DNA from 3 places in the Thioalkalivibrio sp. ALJ1 genome. Region 1 is predicted to be linked to each of the others. Evidence: predicted binding sites of a transcription regulator. Region 1 holds the regulator's gene; each other region holds the start of a gene.
What was found. Region 1 encodes sigma-54, which starts transcription at its own class of promoters, with help from an activator protein. Its sites were predicted from a motif close to TGGCANGNTNCNTGCTT; they were not measured.
Positions count from the first base shown of each region.

Region 2: the regulator sigma-54 is predicted to act here: its motif matches at 1,743-1,759, upstream of F462_RS03405 (DUF4168 domain-containing protein).
Region 3: the regulator sigma-54 is predicted to act here: its motif matches at 1,936-1,952, upstream of F462_RS06685 (PEP-CTERM sorting domain-containing protein).

Region 1 covers NZ_KN050684.1:1,258,930-1,262,205, forward strand. The annotation lists gene hprK (HPr(Ser) kinase/phosphatase) at 1-45, opposite strand, end outside; gene F462_RS08190 (PTS sugar transporter subunit IIA) at 106-573, opposite strand; gene hpf (ribosome hibernation-promoting factor, HPF/YfiA family) at 577-915, opposite strand; gene F462_RS08200 (RNA polymerase factor sigma-54) at 933-2,414, opposite strand; gene lptB (LPS export ABC transporter ATP-binding protein) at 2,503-3,270, opposite strand; gene lptA (lipopolysaccharide transport periplasmic protein LptA) at 3,267-3,276, opposite strand, start outside.
Region 2 covers NZ_KN050684.1:228,852-232,127, forward strand. The annotation lists gene rpsI (30S ribosomal protein S9) at 1-272, opposite strand, end outside; gene rplM (50S ribosomal protein L13) at 304-732, opposite strand; gene F462_RS03405 (DUF4168 domain-containing protein) at 1,098-1,598, opposite strand; gene F462_RS03410 (sigma-54-dependent transcriptional regulator) at 1,891-3,276, opposite strand, start outside.
Region 3 covers NZ_KN050684.1:928,663-931,938, forward strand. The annotation lists gene F462_RS06680 (glycosyltransferase) at 1-980, shown strand, start outside; gene F462_RS06685 (PEP-CTERM sorting domain-containing protein) at 1,123-1,887, opposite strand; gene F462_RS06690 (hypothetical protein) at 2,374-3,276, shown strand, end outside.

The sequences.
Region 1 (3,276 bases):
GGTGATGTCCCGGGCGATTCCGCCTTCCCCTAATGCCTCGTTCATGGCCTCCGGCGTGGGCCGGCCTCCCGCTGGTCGACGTATGGGTAGACCGTCTGCAAGGGCCTAGCCCTCGCTGAAGCGGCCCACGAGTTCCTGCTCCAGAGCCGACGCATCGCCGGCTCGGCGCAGGGCGGCAATCGTGTCCGGCTGGGACAGGCCGCGTGCGAGCTGGGCAAGCAGGTTGAGGTGATCGTTGGTCGCGGCTTCCGGGACGAGCAGGGCGATCAGGATATCGACCGGCTCGTGATCCATTGCGTCAAAGTCGACACCCTGCTTCAGGCGCAGCACGGCCACGCGCGGAGTCGCAAGATCGGGCAGCCGGCCGTGAGGGATGGCGACGCCATGCCCCAGGCCAGTGGAGCCCAGCTTCTCGCGGGCGGACAGGGCCTCGAAGATCGCGCTGCTGGCCGGCCCCTCGGCGTCACCGCCGGCGGCGAGGAGCTCCGCCAGTGTCTCGAGGGCCCGTTTCTGGCTGGAACACTCGGGCTCCAGACCTATGCGGTCGGCGGTGATCAGCTCGGCAATGGTCATGGATCAGGAGGCCTGCTCGCGGTTGCGCTGGGCACCCTCGGCGCGGTGGTGATCCTTGACCTTTTCCTTGTGCTTGATCAGCTGACGGTCAACCTTGTCGATCAGGCCGTCGATGGCTGCGTACATATCGTCGTGGGAGGCCTCGGCATGGATATGGTTACCGCTAACCTGGAGATTGGCCTCGGCCTTGTTGTGCTGACTCTGATTCTTCTCATGGGTCAGCACGACGTGGACGTCGATGACTTTGTCAAAGTGGCGCTCCAGCTTCGCGAACTTCTCGTTGACGTATTCGCGCAGGGCGTCGGTCAGGTCGACATGGTGGCCGGTCAGATTGATCTGCATGGTTGGGTCTCCTTGGGTTACTTGCTGCCGGTGGGCATGGAAGCCATCTGCCGACGTTCGCTGGATGAGGGGATATGCATGGCCTCACGGTATTTGGCCACGGTACGGCGTGCCACGTTAATGCCTCGATCCGAGAGGATCTGGGCGAGCCGGGCATCGCTCAGCGGCTTGTTCGCAGGCTCGTCGCCGATCAATTCCCGAATCATGGCACGGATGGCGGTGGCCGAACACTCACCGCCATCGTTGGTACCGACGTGGCTGGAAAAGAAGTACTTGAACTCGAAGACCCCGCGCGGGGTGTGCATGAATTTCTGTGTGGTCACGCGTGAGATGGTCGACTCGTGCATCTCCAGGATCTCGGCGATGTCGCGGAGGATCAGCGGCTGCATCGCAACCTCGCCATGTTCGAGAAAGCCCTGCTGGCGGAGCACGATCGCCTCGGCGACTCGGAGCAGGGTGTCGTTGCGACTGTGCAGGCTCTTGAGGAACCAGCGCGCTTCCTGCAGTTGATCGCGCATGAAGGCGCTGTCGCGGGCGTCCGAGACCTGACGCACCATGCCGGCATAGAGGTCGTTGATGCGGATGCGCGGGGCGATCTCCGGGTTCAGCTCCACTCTCCAGCCATCGACCGTGTGGCGCACATAGACATCCGGGACTACGTATTCCGAGGTGGCCGTACTGATCTGGGCGCCAGGACGCGGGTTCAGGGTGCGGATCAGATCCAGTGCGCGTGCCAGCTCGTCCGGGTCGCGTACGCCGGACTGGCTTTGCAGCGCCTTGTAGTCGCGCTTGCCCAGGCTGTCCATGCCGTGCTCCAGGATGGCGCGCGCGGCCTCCCGGGCCGGGGCATCCGGGGCGAGCTCGCGTAGCTGAATCTCCAGACATTCACGCAGGTTACGGGCGCCCACGCCCAGCGGGTCGCATTGCTGGATCCAGTGCAGCACGGCTTCGACCTCGTCGACCCCGACGGGTTCTTCCTCGCCACGGTTAATGGTCTCGGCCAGGGTCTCGAGGTCGCCTTCGAGATAGCCGTCAGGGCTGATCGCGTCAATCAAGGCCGCGCCGATGCGCTGGTCGCGCGGGGTCAGATGGCTCAGGTGCAGCTGCCACAGGAGGTGGTCCTGCAGGCCCTCGCCGCCGTCGTCGCTGGTGTTCTCCAGCGGGTCGCGGTCGTCCAGGCCCTTGGGGGCGGTCGGTGGCTCGTAGATGTCGTCCCAGCGGCTGTCGGTCGTCAGCTCCTCGGGGATGACGTCGTCGCTGGTGGTGGTGGCCTCCATGCGGTCGCCTTCCACCAGTTCGCCCTCTTGGTCGAGGCGCTCGGTATTCGGATCGGCGTCCTCGTCCTCCACCTGTTCGAGCATGGGGTTGCTCTCCAGCGCCTGCTGGATTTCCACCTGCAACTCAAGCGTGGACAACTGCAACAGACGGATCGCCTGCTGCAGTTGCGGGGTCATGGTGAGCGTCTGACCCAGCTGTAGATTGAGGCCGGGTTTCAGCATTGTGGTGTCGGGTCGAAGGTGACCATACGTGAAATCTTAAAGCCTGCCTCGTGGTTTGTGCACTGGCCGCGCGACGTGTGCGTCGGAATCACAGGCGGAAATTCTCGCCGAGATAGACTCGGCGAACCTGAGGGTCGGCGAGCAACTCGTCGGGTGTCCCGGCGGCCAGCAGGCGCCCCTCGCTAAGAATATAGGCCCTGTGGCAGATGCCGAGGGTCTCGCGGACGTTGTGATCGGAGATCAGTACCCCGATTCCGCGGCGGGCAAGGTGTTCGATGACGGCCTGGATGTCCCCCACCGAGATCGGATCCACCCCGGCAAAGGGTTCGTCCAGGCAGATGAATTGGGGATCGCCGGCCAGGGCGCGGGCGATCTCGGCCCGCCGACGTTCACCACCGGATAGCGAAATGCCGGGGCTGTGGCGCACGGTCTCTAGCTGGAACTCCTCGATCAGGGCGTCGCCGATGCGCCGGCGTTCATGGCGGTCCAGTCCGGGGCGAAGTTCCAGCACTGCCTGCAGGTTGTCCCAAACGCTCAGGCGTCGGAAGATCGAGGCCTCCTGCGGTAGATAGCCCAGGCCGGCGCGGGCCCGCACATGGATCGGGGCGCGGGTGATGTCGCGCTCGCCCAGGGTAATGCGTCCGGCGTTGGGGCGGATCAGTCCGACCAGGCTGTAGAAGCAGGTGGTCTTGCCCGCACCGTTCGGGCCCAGCAGGCCGACGACCTCGCCGGGAGCCAGATCGACGTCGACCTGGTCGAGGACGGTGCGCTTGCCATAGCGTTTGGTCAGTTCACGTCCGATCAGGCGGTCGTGGGGCGCGCCTGCGGTCGCCGGTTGGCTGGCAGTGGTGTTCATTCGTCG
Region 2 (3,276 bases), 1.0 Mb from region 1:
TTGTACTGCACCAGGGCGCGGGCAATGCCAAGGCGGATCGCGCCGGCCTGGCCGTTACCACCACCGCCCTCGACGGTCGCGATCACGTCAAAGTTGCCGGTCGACTCGGTCGCCTCCAGCGGCTGACGCACGACCATGCGCGAAGTCTGGCGACCAAAGAAGTCGTCCAGCGGCTTCTCGTTGACCGTGATATTGCCCGTGCCGGGGCGCAGGAAGACGCGCGCCGAGGCGGTCTTGCGGCGACCGGTGCCGTAATATTGATTGCTAGCCATTCGGATCGATTCCCTTGCTGGTTCTGGCGGCTCAGATTTCGAGCGGCTGCGGCTGCTGGGCCGTGTGCCGGTGTTCGGTTCCGGCATAGACCTTGAGCTTCTTGAACATGGCCCGGCCAAGCGGGTTGCGCGGCAGCATGCCCTTCACGGCAAGCTCCAACACCTTCTCCGGATGACGCTCGATCATCTGGGTGAAGTTGGCTTCCTTGATGCCACCCGGGTAACCGGAGTGGTGGAAGTACTTCTTGTCCATGGCCTTGTTGCCGGAGACGCGGATCTTCTCCGCGTTGATCACGACGATGTAGTCGCCGGTATCGACATGCGGCGTGTACACGGGCTTGTGCTTCCCGCGCAGGCGGCTCGCGATCTCCGTGGCGAGTCGACCGAGGGTCTTGCCGTCGGCGTCGACGAGAAACCAGTCGCGTTCGACTTCGGCCGGCTTGGCGCTGATGGTACTCATGATGTTCGATGCTCCGAGGTCGGGGCGATTCAGAAAGCGCGCAAGAATAACGCTTCCCTGCGCCCGATTCAAGCTAAGGGGACATTGATTTAATCGTGCGTACGCGCTCAAGTCGCTTTTGCGTAACCAACGAGGCGAAGCGGCTGGTATGCGGTCACTCCGCACAAGAGAGCCACAACGCCGTGGGCGCAACTCAATCAGTGCCCCCTAGATAGACAACTGGGCCCCGCCTGGGCGGACCCATCGGGTTTGGAACTGGGGGGGGGCTGGATATGGCGCTACGGCGCAAAAGAAAGGGGCCGACCCCGAAAGGCCGGCCCCAGCAAGCCCCGGGCACGGAGCCCGGGTGCGCTTGGCACCAACGGTTACAGCTGGGCTTCGGCGCGTTCCTGCACTTCCTGCATCAGCTCAGGGTCGTTCTGCAAAGCCATGGCGACTTCATTGTATTCCTCGACGCTCATGCCCGCATCTTCGACGGCGCTAACCATTTCATCCTGCGCTTCCTGCTGCATGGACTGGGCCTCGGTTTCATCCTCGGCACCCTGCAGACGGTCGGCGAAGTCCTCGCGCACTTCCTGAACCGCGACGAACGCGGAGACGAAGGTGTCGATATCTTCTTCGCTCAGGTCAACCTCGGGGGCCTCCTGCATCGGAGCGCCACCCTGGGCCGCGCCACCTTCAGCACCACCCTGCGGCGGCTGGCCGCCCTGGGCACCACCTTCTTGGGCCGGCGGCTGGCCGCCCTGGGCACCGCCCATATCACCACCAGCACCACCTTCGGCGCCACCGGTCTGGGCCGAAGCGGCACCACCAACGGCAAACAGGGAGGTCAGGGCCATCGCGAGCATCGTCTTGCGCATATTCATCATTTTGCTCCTTCTTCCTTTCATGATCGTTCGGATCTCGGGGCCATACGGGCGTTTACGCCTGTGACCCGATTTCGTTGCAACCGTGTGAGGAGGGTGGTCAGGCCTTGAGGACTTGATCCCTCGATTGCTACTGGAAGGAGTTAGCAGATGCCGTGCCAAAACCGAATAAAATACGAATATCTAATAATATCAGTTTCTTAATGTTTTTCTTCTACCCAGGATCGGGCGATGCAAAGCACAAAAAGCGGGTCACAATGACACATGAGTCAGGCCGACCCGTGTCAGGATGTCACGTCGGGTCGGACTCCCCGAGCTTTCGGTACAGCGTCTTACGCCCGATCCCGAGGATCCGGGCTGCCCGTTGCTTGTTGCCATCCACGTGCTCCAGGACGCGGTGGATGTAGTCACGCTCACGTTCCTCCAGGGTCGGCCACTGGGGATCGTCTTCAACACCTGGCACGGGCATGGAGTCGGGGCGCCCGTCGGGAGCATCATCGGGGGCGCCGTGGGCAGCGCCCTGCAGGACGCGCTCGGGCAGATCGCGGGTTTCGATCACTTCGCCCGCGGCCAGCGTGGCCGCGCGCTCCATCAGGCTCGCCAGTTCACGGACGTTACCCGGGAAGGAATATCGCACCAGGGCACGCAGGGCTTCCGGACTCAGTCGACGCTCGGGGAGCCCTCGTGCCAGCGCCTGCTCGCGCAGGAACTGCAAGGCCAGGCGCTCGATATCGTCGCCGCGCGCACGCAGGGGCGGAATCTCGATCCGGAAGGTCTCGAGGCGATAGTAGAGATCCTCGCGAAAACGGCCATCGGCGATGTGAGCCTGCAGGTCCTGGTGGGTGGCCGCGACGATGCGCACATCCGTCGCGATCTCCTCGTTGGCCCCCACCGGGCGCACGCGACCATCCTGCAGCAGGCGCAGCAGCTTGCTCTGCATCGCCACCGGCATCTCGGCGATCTCGTCCAGAAACAGCGTGCCGCCATCCGCCTCGGTAAAAAGTCCTCGGCGAGCCCCCTTGGCGCCACTGAAGGCACCCGCCACGTGACCGAGCAACTCGGATTCGAGCAGCGCCTCGGGGATACCCGCGCAGTTGATCGCGACGAACGGGCCAGCAGCCCGCTCGCTCTCGGCATGCAGGGCCCGAGCGACCAGTTCCTTGCCGGTACCGGACTCGCCGGTGATCAGGACGCTACCGTCCGCCACCGCGATGCGCCGGATCAGGTCAAACAGATGCAGCATCGCAGGGCTGCGTCCCTGCATGCCATGGAAGCCATCGGCCTGCGCAAGGATCTCGCGGTACTGGCGCACCTCGTCCTTCAGCCGGCGCGCCTCGGTAACCCGATCGGCCGCCAGACGCAGGTGGTCCAGGTCCACCGGCTTGGTCAGGAAGTCATCGGCGCCGGCTTTGAGTGCGGCGACGGCCTGATCGATGGTTCCGAACCCGGTCAACATGATAAATCCAGGCGCCGGGGCCCGGGCTCGCGTCACTTCCAGCACATGGAAACCATCGGCACCCGGCAGCCGCAGGTCGCTGACCACCAGACTGAAGGCGTGTTGTGCCAGGACCTGCTCGGCATCCTCGGCACTCTCCACCGTAGTGACGGCATATCCGGCTTCGGTCAGTTCTTCCTGTAGTAGTTGGCGATGACCGCGATCATCCTCGACGACCAGGAC
Region 3 (3,276 bases), 330 kb from region 1:
TCCTGTGTATTCCCGGAGTCATGAAATGGACCGACGGTCCGTTTTTGGCGCTGAGCATCCTGCCGCTTGTACGGCGCCTGAAGCGCGAACAGGGCATCACCGCCATCGACAGCCATTTCATCTACCCGGACGGTGTCGCCGCGTGGCTGCTGGGCCGCTGGGTCAAGCTCCCCTGGACCATCACCCTGCGCGGCACGTTGCTGCGCATCTCGCGCACGCGTGTATGTCGCTGGCTCTCGCTGCATGCCATGCACGGCGCGGCACGGGTGTTTTCCGTGTCGGACGACCTTCGCCGCCTCGCACTGGAGATGGGCATCCCGTCCGAAAAGGTGCAGGTCATGCCCAACGGCATCAACCTCGATTACTTCCAGCCCGAAGATCGCGAGACCTGTCGCCGCGAACTTGGCTTGCCGCAAAAGGCCAAGATCATGATCACCGTCGGCGGACTGAACGAGCGAAAGGGTTTCCACCGTGTGATCGAGCAGATGCCGGTGCTCCTGGAGCAGCACCCGGATTTGTACTATCTCTGCGTGGGTGGCGGTGGTCCCGACGGCAACGAACTGGCCTGGCTACAGGGGCTTGCGAAGGAGAGGGGCGTGAGCGAACGCGTGCATTTCACCGGCGCGATCGCTCCGGAACGACTGCGTTTCTACTACTCCGCTGCCGACCTGTTCGTACTCGCCACCCGCTTCGAGGGCTGGGCCAACGTCTTCCTGGAGGCCGCCGCCTGCGGTCTTCCCACCGTCACCACTCGGGTTGGCGGCAATGCCGAGGTCATCCACGCCGACTGGCTCGGCCGTCTGGTCGAGCTCGGTGACGGCGAAGCCCTGCGCGATGCGATTTCCGAGGCCCTGCAGACCCAGTGGGACCGCCAAGCCATCATCTCCTACGCCCGCGAAAACCGCTGGGAGGCCCGCATCTCAACGCTTGTAGAGCGCCTGCAAGAGATGGTCAACAGGGAAGGTCGATCGCCGGATTGATCACAGCGGACCCGCCGGGAACTTCGCCTGCAAGCAGGTTCCTACACGCAACTAGCCGCCGCAGGAGCCTGCTTGAAGGCGAAAGGCATGACCAACGGTTGCGATTCGCAGGCGTTGGTCATGCCGAAATGCCCGACCTTCGTTAACTCCGGCGACGGAGGCGAGCTGCACCGAGCGCCAGAAGGCCGAGCCCAAAAAGGCCCAGCGTGGCAGGAAGAGGCACTTCGGCAGGATCGCCGACCTGCACATTGATCGTGCTGCGAGCGAGCTCCAAGTCTTCGTTCCCCATGTCGGGGTTGCCGGAGTCGAAAGCGACGAGGGTGAACTCGTACAAGCCGACGGCGAAGGGGTCGAATGAGCCGTCGGGTGGAGTCACTCCTGGTACGCCACCCTCATTGAGGTAGTTGAAGCCCAGATTCTGGGAGCCCTGGAACTCGAATAACCCTTCATCATCGAAAAGTACCGGAATGTCGATGGTCCCGATATCCGATCCGCTACCGGGATTGATGTCGTACTGCACTTGGAACATCAGTCCGCCCGGAATGGGCTCGGGCTGGATTTCATCTGTCTCCACATCTCCAGGAGCTGCAAACGAGGCATTCGCGCTCATATAGAAGTTGAAGTTCCAGAGTGAAAGTCCAGGATCACTTTCCCCGGGATTCGCAAAGAATGTGCCCGCGCCATCGTCGGTCACGGTCGGCGAGTCGAAACGTTGGGCGGCTGACAAGCCGACCGTTCCAAAACCGAAATCCGAACGGAAGTCCGAGATCGCGACAGCGTCGTTGGGGATTCCGGATCCGCCGAAGTCGGCCTGCGAAAGCTCGCCGAATCGATCGAACTCGGGTGCTGCGAGGGCGGATGAGGCCACCATGGCCAACGCTGAGAAAAGGGTTGTTCTCTTGAGCATAAATCGTCCTTCAGGTGTTGGGCTTGCCTGGATCGTGGGTGACATTGCAAGCAAAACTTGTGCCGAAACATTAAAATAGCCGCATGGCAGTGATTTATGATTTCTGGTCAATCCTGATTAGCCAGCTTTGTAAAGAATCTCGACGGAACATCGAGTGGGCTTGCAGGGGTGGGCTAACCGGGGGAGCATCGCGACATGCAGAGAGACGATGGACAGGATACTGCCGAGAAAGAACGACATGCCCTTGGGCAAATGGTGGCAGGGGTATCCGAGGCACTGCGGGCACTGGTCCACGCAGATGGCACCCTCACAGATCCTTGCTCGGAGGCCCCCTCGCCATACGACCATTACGCCCCGGTGTTCTCGGCACTTGCGATGCTGGCGACATCAAGCGGGACCCAATGGCGAAAGCCCCTTGAGCAATGGGCGCGGATGCCGGCGCGCGCTAGAGGTCATGAGCCATTCAATCGGCTTGGAATAGGACTGTTGGCCGAGACGCTGGGCCGGCAAGAATCCCCGGATGTGGATCTCCGATCGGTGCGAGCGATGCGTTCGCTGTGTCCGCTGGCGCGCATCTACCCGTCCAATAACTGGAGTCTGCTGGCGCAGGCGCTGCGCGTACGCGAGGCAGAAAGCCCGCGACGACTGGCATGGGAGCGACGTCGCTTGCGGGCACAGGTGCGGCGCTGGACGACCCGCGAGGGTGGTTTCATCGACTTCCCGCGGCGGCCGAATGCGGAGCGTGGGATCGCGACACCGGTTGCCTACCATCTGAAATATCTGCTGTGTCTGCACCTTGCACTGGGCCGCGACCCCGACCCTGAACTGGAGCGGGCCTTGATACGCGGCCTCGACTGGCTGCGCCTGTTCCTGACCGATGCCGGCTACTGCGGCGGTTTCGGGCGCAGCAATCATGCCCTGTTTGGTGATGCCTGCCTGCTCACGGTCTTGCATGGACTGCTGCAGCGCCCTGATGCGTTGCGGCCGGATGCGGCGCAGGAGGTGCTCCGCGTCGCCCGCAACATTCGCCAGCGTCTTGAGCGCCAGCGTCGCGACGATGGCCTCCTGTGGCTGACGCCTGGGGGCGGCTGCGGTGAATCGGCCGGGTGGGATGGCTACATGTTCCTGAGCGTCTACAACGCCTGGTTCGCCGGTCTACTATCCGCAACCATAAACGGCCACCCCTGGCTCACAGGAACCTCGCTGCCGGACTGGACGCCTGCATGGAACCCGGAGCAGGGCATCCACGAAGACCGCGAGGCCGGTCTGCTGCGGTTTCGGGGCGAGCGCGTGGACGCGCAGATCTCGACGCGCGGCCAGGCGGTCCAGGGATTTGGCCGCTCGATGGTGGATCTGCGTCAGGCTGCCATGTGCCCATTCCATGTGGAG